2 regions of the Streptomyces sp. NBC_00358 genome follow, and region 1 is predicted to be linked to the other one. Evidence: riboswitches for the same ligand, from Rfam matches in the RefSeq annotation. Region 1 holds a riboswitch; the other holds the start of a gene.
The links. A riboswitch is a leader RNA that binds a small molecule or an ion and turns the genes downstream of it on or off. The one in region 1 is predicted to bind thiamine pyrophosphate.
Positions count from the first base shown of each region.

Region 2: linked by a shared signal. The riboswitch ahead of thiO (glycine oxidase ThiO) and the one ahead of OHT01_RS36105 (purine-cytosine permease family protein) in region 1 are both predicted to bind thiamine pyrophosphate.

Region 1 covers NZ_CP107976.1:8,444,466-8,449,537, reverse strand. The annotation lists gene OHT01_RS36120 (hypothetical protein) at 1-283, opposite strand, end outside; gene OHT01_RS36115 (phospholipase) at 703-2,070, opposite strand; gene OHT01_RS36110 (alpha/beta fold hydrolase) at 2,298-3,131, opposite strand; TPP riboswitch at 3,373-3,467, shown strand; gene OHT01_RS36105 (purine-cytosine permease family protein) at 3,459-4,859, shown strand; gene thiD (bifunctional hydroxymethylpyrimidine kinase/phosphomethylpyrimidine kinase) at 4,927-5,072, shown strand, end outside.
Region 2 covers NZ_CP107976.1:6,743,254-6,748,325, forward strand. The annotation lists gene pknB (Stk1 family PASTA domain-containing Ser/Thr kinase) at 1-1,158, opposite strand, end outside; gene OHT01_RS28710 (thiazole synthase) at 1,525-2,319, opposite strand; gene thiS (sulfur carrier protein ThiS) at 2,323-2,523, opposite strand; gene thiO (glycine oxidase ThiO) at 2,520-3,686, opposite strand; TPP riboswitch at 3,684-3,797, opposite strand; gene OHT01_RS28725 (hypothetical protein) at 3,850-4,227, shown strand; gene OHT01_RS28730 (NAD(P)/FAD-dependent oxidoreductase) at 4,260-5,072, shown strand, end outside.

The DNA of each region.
Region 1 (5,072 bases):
GGTGCAGCCGGAACGGGTGTTCATTGATGGCCGCCCTGTCGCGGGCCTGGAGGACCGTGTGCGCGACACTGAGAAATCCAGCGGAATCGAACGCGTACGACTGGGGGACGACGACATCGCGCCCCAGCGCAAGCGTCATGAGCACTTCGATGAAAACCTGAAGCTCGTGGTCGTCCCGTCGTTGCCGCTCGGTTTCCGAGATACCCGTAGGAGCCGCCCAGGGCATCCGGACGGAGTCGAGCGACTCCAGGTACTGGAGACCTTGACCGCCTGAGAAAGTCATGTCCGCTCCCGAGATGCCGAGCCGGCCCCACGGCCGATTGCCATGGAGCAAGTCTGGGCACCGGTCGGCACTTTGTCTGCCGTCCCACCGCATCGCATCCGCCGACGCCGCCACGGCGGGCTCGACGAGTGGTCGAGGACCAGGTGTGCGTGAAGTCCCATCTGTCCGGCACCGGCGCCCATCCCCGTGACACACCGCGAACACACCGGGCCGAAGCGAGTCGACCTCACGGGGCAGAGGTCCTTTGAGACCGGTTGACAGTCGTCCGCCGCGTGACCGCTCCGGTGCCTGCCGGCTGACCGGCCGGTCGGCCGCTGTATCCGGTGTTGAACAGGGGCGCACCGAGCCTGCTCCGCGAGCCTCGCTTCGGGCGCTCCTCTCTGGTGAGGGCTCCGGCGAGGCTCGCGGGTCCGGTCGGACTACGGATAGACGTACGTGTTCAGCGTGTTCACCGCGGAGGCGGGATCGCCCAGGTCGTAGCGGTCGACTGCCAGGAAGTTGGGCTTCTTGCGGGCGGCCGGCTGGCAGAAGCGGCGGGCACGGTCGGCGAGTTTGGTGTTGTCCGTGCCTGCGGTCCCGGAGATGGTGGCGTCACGGAAGTGGTTCATGACGAAGAGAGGGCGGAAACCGGGCTCGGTGCGGGTGAGCGGTACGTTCGTGCCCGCGTCGTACCAGCGGCTGTAGCAGGACCAGTCGGAGGAGCCGATCCCCGAGCCCATGGACCAGTAGTTCTCGACGGTCCATTCGCGCTGGTACATGACGCCGAAGCTGTCCCGGGTGAGTCCGGCGGACTCGTCGGAGGCTCGGCTGTGGTCGGTGAAGACGAGCAGCCGGTGACCCGCGGCGGTCAGGTCGGCGAGCTTCGGCCAGCCTTTCTCGCGCACGCCGGTCAGGTCGGGGCGGTAGAGGACGTCGGACAGGCCGTTCACACGGGCGAGTTCGGCGCGCAGGACCCCCGGGTCGACGTAGTCCTCCAGGAACACGGTGACGAACTGGTCCGGGTGCTGCTTGAGGAAGTCGACCATGCGCTGGAGGTCGACCCAGAGCGCGACCGGCCTGCTGACGAGCGTGCAGCTGTCGTGACAGAGGATCGCGCCGTCCGGGGTCTGGTGCAGGTCGAGCATGAACCCGCGGACACCGTCGGACAGTTGCTGGTTGATGCCCCGGGTCTGGTTCGGCACCAGATTGACGAACGGCGGGGCGAATCCGCCGTCGACGCCGTTGGCGTAGGCGTTGTGGGCGGTGAGGAATGTGACCTGGTCCAGGGTGCGCTGGTCCTGGGGCGGCATGGGGCGGGTCGCGGCCTCGACCGGTGTCAGGTACCAGGAGGCGAGACCGCCCGGCGAGCCGATCGCCAACTGGGCCGGGTAGTTGGAGCCGGAGGGCTTGGCCGCGACCGTCAGGTACCGGTCCGTTCCGGGGGCCTTGAGCGTGAACTGATCGGCTCCGGTCGGTGTCACCTCCCACGCGGCGTCGGCGCTCGTACAGGGCACGGTCCGGGCCTGGTCACCCGCGCGGCCCAGACAACTGCCCCCGGTGTCGGCGCTTTCGAGGACGGAGGAGGAGCCGTTCGGGCGGAGGGTCCACCGCTGGTGGTCCTCGTTGCCCTTGGGGTTGTGCTGGACGACCGCCCCCGAGCTGTCGGCGGCGTTCAGTCCCGTGGTGGCGCTCTGGACGAAATAGGCGCCGGCGGCGGGCACTTCGGTGGCGTCGGCGGGCGCGGGGACGGCGAAGACGGTGCCCAGTACGGCGGTGGCGGCGAGCAGGGAGCGGCGGCTCGGTCTCATGGCACGTGATCCCTTCCTGTGGGGAGCATGAGCATGCCATGCGGCTCCGAGCGCCGGGGCTACGGATCGCGTCAACCCCGTCAACAGGCTCGGGCGGTCTCGCTTCGCCCGGATACGGATACGGGTGCGGATACGGGCGCAGGTGCGGGTGCGGATACGCAGGGAGAACCCGGCGCTCGCGTCCGACGCGGCTTCGCCGACCGGCCGTTCACCCCGCGGGCGGCGAGTCAGGCGGTGTCGTGAGAGGTACCCGGGTGCTCGATCCGGGCGGCGAACGCGGCGATGTCGGCGACCACGCGTTCGGGCTGCTCCCAGTGGACGACATGGCCGGTGTCCTCGTAGGCGAGGAATTCGGCGCCGTGGACGGCGTCCAGGATGGTCTGCTGGTCGTCCCGGGGCAGGAACTCGTCCTGCTCACCCCAGATGACGAGGGTGGGCACCAGGATGCCCCCGAGGGTCGCGCCGAGATCGGCGTCGAGGAGGCCGCGCCCGGTCTCCTGCCAGACGTGCGCGGGGAGTTTGAGGTTCTCCTCGATCATGGTCTCGATGAAGCCGCGGGCGATCGGGCGGGCCGCCGTCCCGGCCATGAAGTCCTCGACGAACGCGCGGGGCACCGGATCGGAGAGGTTCTCGAGGCTCTTTCCCATGGCGGCCACCACCGGCTTGTCGGCGAGGGTGCCGGGGACACCGAGCAGTACCAGTCCCGCGATGCGGTCGGGATAGCCGCCGGCGACGATCCGGGCCGGTACCCCGCCGCTGGACGCCCCCACCAGGATGGCGCGGGAGACGTCCACGGCGTCGAGGAAGGCCACCAGGTCGGCGGCGAAGTCGTCGGGGGCGTAGCCCTCCGGGGGCCGGTCGGCGTCACCGTGACCGCGCTGCGTGGGCGCGTAACCGTGCAGGGACGCCGGAAGGCGCCTCAGCAGGGGCTCGAACGACCACCAGGAGTCGGCCAGCCCGTGCACGAAGACGACCGGTGTACCACTGGGGTAACCGGCTTCGGCGTACGGGAGGGTGGGCCCCTCCCGCAGTTGCGCTGACTTCAGGGAGATCACGGTCACGGCACTCTGCCTCCTTCCGCCCGGCCACCGGGGTCCGGGAACCCGGGAGCGGAGAGCGAGCGGCGATCACTTCCGACAGTACCGAGGGGCGGCACGCGCCGCGCTGCGAAAGGACCGTTCGGGCCCCTCGGACGAAACGGAGGCCGCGACAGGAGCCGTGGTCCGGACGGGCGACCCCAGGAAGGCCGGGGCCACCGGACCCACTCCCGCTCGGTCCACGGGAACGGTTAGGGTGTCCGTCGTACCGGACACGGGGTGCCCCGTCCGAGGGCTGAGATCACACCCGTCGAACCTGAACCAGTTCATACTGGCGGAGGGATGTCTTCCATGCCATTGGCGCATGTTTCCGGCGGGCTGCCCGCCGACGGCGGGCCCGCCGTCTTCGACGGTCGGATGCCCGCCGCACCCGGCGACCTGCGGGTGGAGGGACACGGCATCGAGCCGGTCCCCGAGAACAACCGGTACGGCGGCGCCGGGCGCCTGTTCACCGTGTGGTTCGCCCCGAATCTGACGATGACGGGCGTGTTCACCGGCACGATCGGCATCGCGCTGGGCCTGGACTTCCGTACGGCGCTCGCCGCGGTGGTCCTCGGGACCGTGCTCGGCGCCCTGCCCACGGCCTATCTCAGCACCTGGGGCGGCCTCACCGGAACCGGTCAACTCCCGCTCGCCCGGCTGGCGTTCGGCCGGGCCGTGGTGCTGCCCGGGATGCTCCAGTGGCTGTCCTCGGTCGCCTGGGACGCGCTGATCGGGCTGTTCGGCGGGGACGCGCTGGCGCGGTTGTGCGGCTGGCCGTTCTGGCTCGGTGTGCTGGTCATGATGCTTGCCCAGGGGGCTCTCGGCGTCCTCGGCTACGAGGCCATCCACCGCCTGCAGATCGTCATGACCTTCGTGCTCGCCGTCGCCTTCGCGGTGATCGCCTGGCGGATGCTCGACGGCGTCCACCCGGCCGCGACGGGGGCGGCGACGGGTGCCGACCGTGCGGGCGCGTTCGTGCTCACCAGCACCATCGCGCTGAGCCTCTCGCTGTCCTGGGCCCCGTACGCCGGTGACTTCAGCCGCTATCTGCCGCGCACGACCTCCCGTCCGCGGATGTTCTGGTACACCCTGCTCGGCCTGGTCGTGTCCTTCGTCGCCGTGCAGGTCCTCGGGTTGTGGGGCGCCTCCGTGCTGACCGACCAGACGGCGGCGGGCGTGGACGCGCTGCTGGGAGGCGGGGCGGCGGGCGCGTTCGGGCTGCTCGCCGTGGCACTGGCGGCGGTGTGCAGCAACGCGATGAACGACTACAGCGGTTCGCTGGCCCTGCAGACCCTGGGCGTGCGGATACCGCGCCCGGCGGCCGCCGCCCTGGCCGCCGCCCTCGGCTTCCCGCTGGTGCTCTGGATGCACGCCGCCGACACCACGGCCCGCTTCCAGAACGTGCTCCTGTTCGTGGGCTACTGGATCCCCGGGTTCGTCGCGATCGTCGTCGTCGACTGGATCGCCCGCGGACGGGAACGCGGGGGCGCCCCGGTCGACGTCGCCGTCGAGAGCTCCCGTCCGAGCTCCGGATGGCCCTCGCTGGTGGCCTTCGTCGCGGCGTTCGGCGCGGCCGTGCCGTTCATGGACACCGGCCTGTACGTGGGTCCGGTGGCCGACGCGCTGCACGGCGCCGACCTCTCCTACTACGTGGCGTTCCTCGTCGCCCTCGCCCTCTACGCCCCACTGCGGCTGCGCCGCCGCGCCTGAGGGCCGTCCGTCGCTCCGCCGGTCGGGGGCCCCGCGCCCGAAGCCGTACCCGAGAGGAACCCTTCGTATGACCACGCCGCCCCGCGTCCTGACGATCGCCGGATCCGACTCCGGCGGTGGCGCCGGAATCCAGGCCGACCTGAAGACCATGCTCGCGCTGGGCGCCCACGGGATGACTGTGCTCACCGCCGTGACAGCGCAGAACTCCGTTGG
Region 2 (5,072 bases), 1.7 Mb from region 1:
CGGCGGGACCTTGGTGAACTGGCCGGAGTTGATGTACCAGACCCCGGCGCCGAGGCCGAGCACCAGCACGATCGCGGCGACGGCCATCATGATGCCGCGCCGCGGCCGTGAGCCCGGCTGTCGCGGTGCCACGTCCGGCGCGGTGACGAAGGGACTGCTCTGCTCGAACCGGCTGGTCCGGTCGAGGGCGTCGTCGTCGTTCACGGGCAGTGGACGGGGGACGGACAGCGAGCGCGGGATCACGCTCGTCCGGTCGTCGGCGTTGTCGTGGCCCACGGACAGCGCCCCCGGCGGAACCGCGTCGAGCTGCTCGGCGGTGAGGCCGGCCCGTGCTTCGAGCACCTGGCCGAGGAGCGCCACCGCGTCGGCGGGGCGGACCTCGGGATTGCGGGCCGTGGCCGCCGCGACGAGTTCGTCCAGCCCGTACGCCATGCCCGGCACCAGGGCCGAGGGAGGCGGCACGTCCTCGTGGAGGTGCTGGTAGAGGACCTGCGCGGGGGACTCGGCGGTGTACGGTTTGGCGCCGGTGAGCATCTCGTAGAGGACGACCCCGCTGGCGTAGACGTCGACGCGGGTGTCGGCGGTGCCGTGCTCGATCTGCTCGGGGGCGAGGTACGACACGGTGCCGAGGACGGTGCCCGTCGTGCTGGTCACCGTGTCCACGGCTCGGACGAGGCCGAAGTCAGCCACCTTGACCCGGCCGTCGTCCCCGATCAGGACGTTCTCCGGCTTCATGTCGCGGTGCACGAACCCGGCCCGGTGCGCGGCGCCGAGCGCGGCGAGCACCGGCTCCAGGATGTCGAGCGCGGCCCGGGGCTGCAGGGCGCCGCGCTCGCGCAGCACGTCCCGCAGGGTGCACCCGGCGATGTACTCCATGGCCAGATAGACGTACGACCCGTGCGCCCCCTGGTCGAAGACCTGCACCACGTTGGGGTGCGCCAGCCGTGCCACCGACTTGGCCTCGCGGATGAACCGCTCGACGAAGGAACCGTCGGCGGCCAGCGTCGGATGCATCACCTTGAGGGCGAGCACGCGGTCGAGGCGGGTGTCCAGGGCCCTGTAGACCGTGGCCATCCCGCCGACCGCGATCCGTGCGTCGACGCGGTAGCGGCCGTCGAGCACGTGTCCGACAAGGGGGTCCTGAAGGGTCGTATCCACGCAGGTGAGTCTACGAGCCACCACTGTCACGCCGCCCCGTTCGGCCGGTACAGGGGCCCGACTGCAGCCGAGCTGTGACGCACACCGCGCATATGAGGGTGCGATCTTCGCACTGATGTCCGATCAGGCCCGGTCCGTCACCGCAAGGCCACAACGCGACAACCTGCACCACCGCGGGAAACCGCCCGGAACCGGCCGCGGCATCCCCGCCCCGTGGCCCGTCCCGAGGCGTGAGGCGCACGTCGCACGGGGCGCATTCGGGGGCGCACGGATATTTCGTCCCGCGGCACCCATCGCCGGCGAGCGCCCCCGAGGGGGCCCGCCGTGTCCGTCCGGCCGGAAACCGACGGCCCGCCCGACGGCGGGTCAGAACGCCGGGCGCTCCGGGTCCAGCGCCGCCATGCCCTCCGCCGGAGAGGACGCCGTGGCGAAGTGCCGCCGGGGAATGCGCCCCGCCCGCCGCGCCAGGCGCCCCGCCTCCACCGCGTGCCGCATGGCCTCCGCCATCAGCACCGGCTCCTGCGCCCGCGTCACAGCCGAGGCCAGCATCACCCCCGCACACCCCAGCTCCATCGCGAGCGCCGCGTCCGAGGCCGTCCCCGCCCCGGCGTCCAGGATCACCGGCACGCGCGCGTGCTCGACGATGAGCTGGAAGTTGTGCGGGTTGCGGATCCCGAGCCCGGACCCGATGGGCGAGCCGAGCGGCATGACCGCCGCGCAGCCGACGTCCTCCAGCTTGCGCGCCAGCACCGGGTCGTCGTTCGTGTAAGGCAGCACGGTGAAGCCGTCGTCGACCAGAGTCTCCGCCGCGTCGAGGAGTTCGATCGGATCGGGCAGGAGGGTGCGCTCGTCGGCGATGACCTCCAGCTTGACCAGGTCGGTGCCCAGCGCCTCGCGCGCCAGCCGGGCGGTCAGCACGGCCTCACCGGCGGTGTAGCACCCGGCCGTGTTCGGCAGGACGCGGATGCCCAGACGGTCGAGCACCGACAGGACCGAGCCGTGCACGGACGCGTCCACGCGCCGCATCGCGACCGTCGTCAGCTCCGTACCGGACGCCACCAGCGAACGCTCCAGCACGTCGAGACTGGGCGCACCGCCCGTCCCCATGATCAGCCGGGACCCGTAGGCCGTACCGCCGAGGACGAAGGGATCGTCGGCCATGGGTCAGCCTCCCTGGACGGCGGTGAGGACTTCGACGCGGTCGCCCTCGGTGAGCGAGGTGGACGACCACTGCGCGCGCGGGACGACGGTCTCGTTCAGGGCGGCGGCCACTCCGGCCGGTGCCGGGGTGAGGGTCGCGACGAGCGTGTCGAGAGCGGTGCCCGCGGCGATCCGCTGCCGCTCCCCGTTGACGACGATGTTCATACGGGCTGCTCCGTGAGGGCGGTGGCGCCGAAGCGCAGGGGACTGAAGGGGCGGGCCTCGGCGGGGAGTTCACCGGTGGTCAGGACGTGCGCCATGGCATCGCCCGTGACGGGCGTCAGGAGCACGCCGTTGCGGAAGTGCCCGGTGGCCAGCAGCAGTCCGTCGAGCGCGGTCGGGCCGAGCAGCGGCGCGTTGTCGGGCGAACCGGGGCGCAGTCCGGCGCGGGTCTCGGTGAGCGGCAGCTCGGTGATCCCGGGGACCAACTCGTGCGCGTCGCGCAGCAGTTCGTACACGCCGCCCGCCGTCACGGTGGTGTCCCAGCCCAGCTCCTCGCTGGTCGCCCCCACCACGAGCTCGCCGTTCTCGCGCGGCACCAGATAGACGTGGCTGCCGCGCACGACGGCCCGCACGGTGCGGTTCAGGAAGGGCGCGTACCGGGGCGGCACGGTCAGCCGCAGCACCTGCCCCTTCACCGGGCGGACCGGCGGGAGGGCGTCGTCCGGGACGCCCGCCAGGCGGCCGCTGAGGCTGCCCCCGGCGAGCACCACCTGGCCCGCGGCGAGTTCGGTGCCGTCCGTGGTGACGACCCCGGCGGCCCGGTCCCGTACGACGGTCAGGCGCTCCGCCCAGGTCCGGTGCAGGACCACTCCGGCCCGTTCGCACGCCGTGACGAGGGCTCCCGCGAGGCGCCGCGGGTCGATCTGGTGGTCGCCGTCGACCCGCAGGCCCCCGCGCACGCCGGGCGCGAGCATCGGCTCCAGACGGCGGCACTCACGGCCGCTCAGCCACTCCGACTCCAGCCCCGACCGGCTCTGCAGAGCGTGCAGCTCCCGCAGATGGGCGCGGTCGTCGGCGTCCAGCGCGACGGCCAGCGTGCCGCACCGGCGGTAGCCGAGGTCCTGGCCGGTCGCCTCGGTGAGTTCGGCGGCGAAGTCCGGATAGCGGCGCGCGGAGGCGAGGTTGAGGCCCAGCAGGGTCTCCTCGCCGAAGTGCAGCTCGGTGACGGCGGCGAGCATTCCGGCCGCGACCTGGGCGGCCCCACCGCCCGGCCCGGGGTCCACCAGCGCGGTGGTGAACCCGCGTTGCGCGGCCCGCCAGGCCGTCACCAGACCGATGATTCCGCCCCCGATGACGAGGACGTCTGACGAACGCGTGGGCGACATGGGCGTCCAGCCCCTCCCTTCGCCGGCATGACCCGGATCAGGTTCGTACGGTCGGAGGCCGCCCCAGCCTCCCTCTCAGCCCGGTGCGTCCGGACTCCCGCGAGTGCTTTACGTTGGCCACCCTAGCCCGCCCCGCTCCGTCTCAGTAAGGGAGCCTCCGCCCATGGCGCGACCGCTCGACGGCCTGGTCCTCGCCCCTGTCGCCGACCAGGCACCGGGCCAGGTGGGCACCCGCACCCGGTTCGTCTACCACGAGGAGGACGGCACGGTCTGGGCCGACTACGCGGGCGGCGACATCGTCCGCGGGCACCTCGTCGGCACGCGCGAGGGCGACCGCCTCGACTTCCGCTATGTGCAGCTCAGGCGTGACGGGACCACCGCCTCGGGCCACTGCGTGTCCCTCGTGGTGGAGCTGCCCGACGGCCGCGTCCGGCTGGAGGAGACCTGGACGTGGGAATCGCGCAAGGGCACGGGGACGAGCGTGGTGGAGGAGCTGCGCGGGACCGGCCGTGTGGAACAGGTCACCGAACGCGTCGGCTGACTGACGAATTGTCAGGTGTCTAAGGTGACCAGGTGAGCGAGCAGACGCAGGCACAGTCTCAGTCGCAGGGGCCCGCGGCACGGCGGGTCGTCGTGGTGGGCGCGGGCATGGCCGGAGTCCAGACCGCGGTCGCCCTGCGCGAGCAGGGCTTCACGGGCCCCGTCACGCTGATCGGCGCGGAGCCGCATCAGCCGTACGACCGGCCACCCCTGTCCAAGGCCGTACTGCTGGGCAAGGCCGAGGGCTCCGCCTTCGACATCGACTTCGAGGCCCTGGACATCGGCCTCGTGCTGGGCCGCGAGGCACTCGGCGTGCGCGCCGGGGACCACGAACTGGACACGGCCGCGGGACCCGTGCCGTACGACGTCCTGGTCGTCGCCACCGGCGCCGAACCGATCCAGCTCCCCGGCGCCGCGGGCATGCCGGGAGTCCACCTCCTGCGCACCCTGGACGACGCCGAGCGGCTGCGTCCCGTCCTCGCCAGGCAGCACGACATCGTGGTGGTCGGCGCGGGCTGGATCGGCGCCGAGTTCGCCACGGCGGCACGCGAGGCGGGCTGCGCGGTCACGGTCGTCGAGGCCGCCGACCGGCCGCTCGCCGGCGCGCTGCCCGACGAGGTGGCCGCGCCGATGGCCGCCTGGTACGCGGACAGCGGGGCCACCCTGCGCACCGGCGCGCGGGTGGAGCGCATCGAGCCCGGCGCGGTGATCCTCGACGACGGCTCCCGGGTGCCCGCGGGCGCCGTCGTGGTCGGGATCGGGGCGCGGCCCGCGACCGCCTGGATCGCCGGCTCCGGCATCGAACTGGGCGCCGAGCGCGAGATCCTCGCCGACGACCACCTGCGC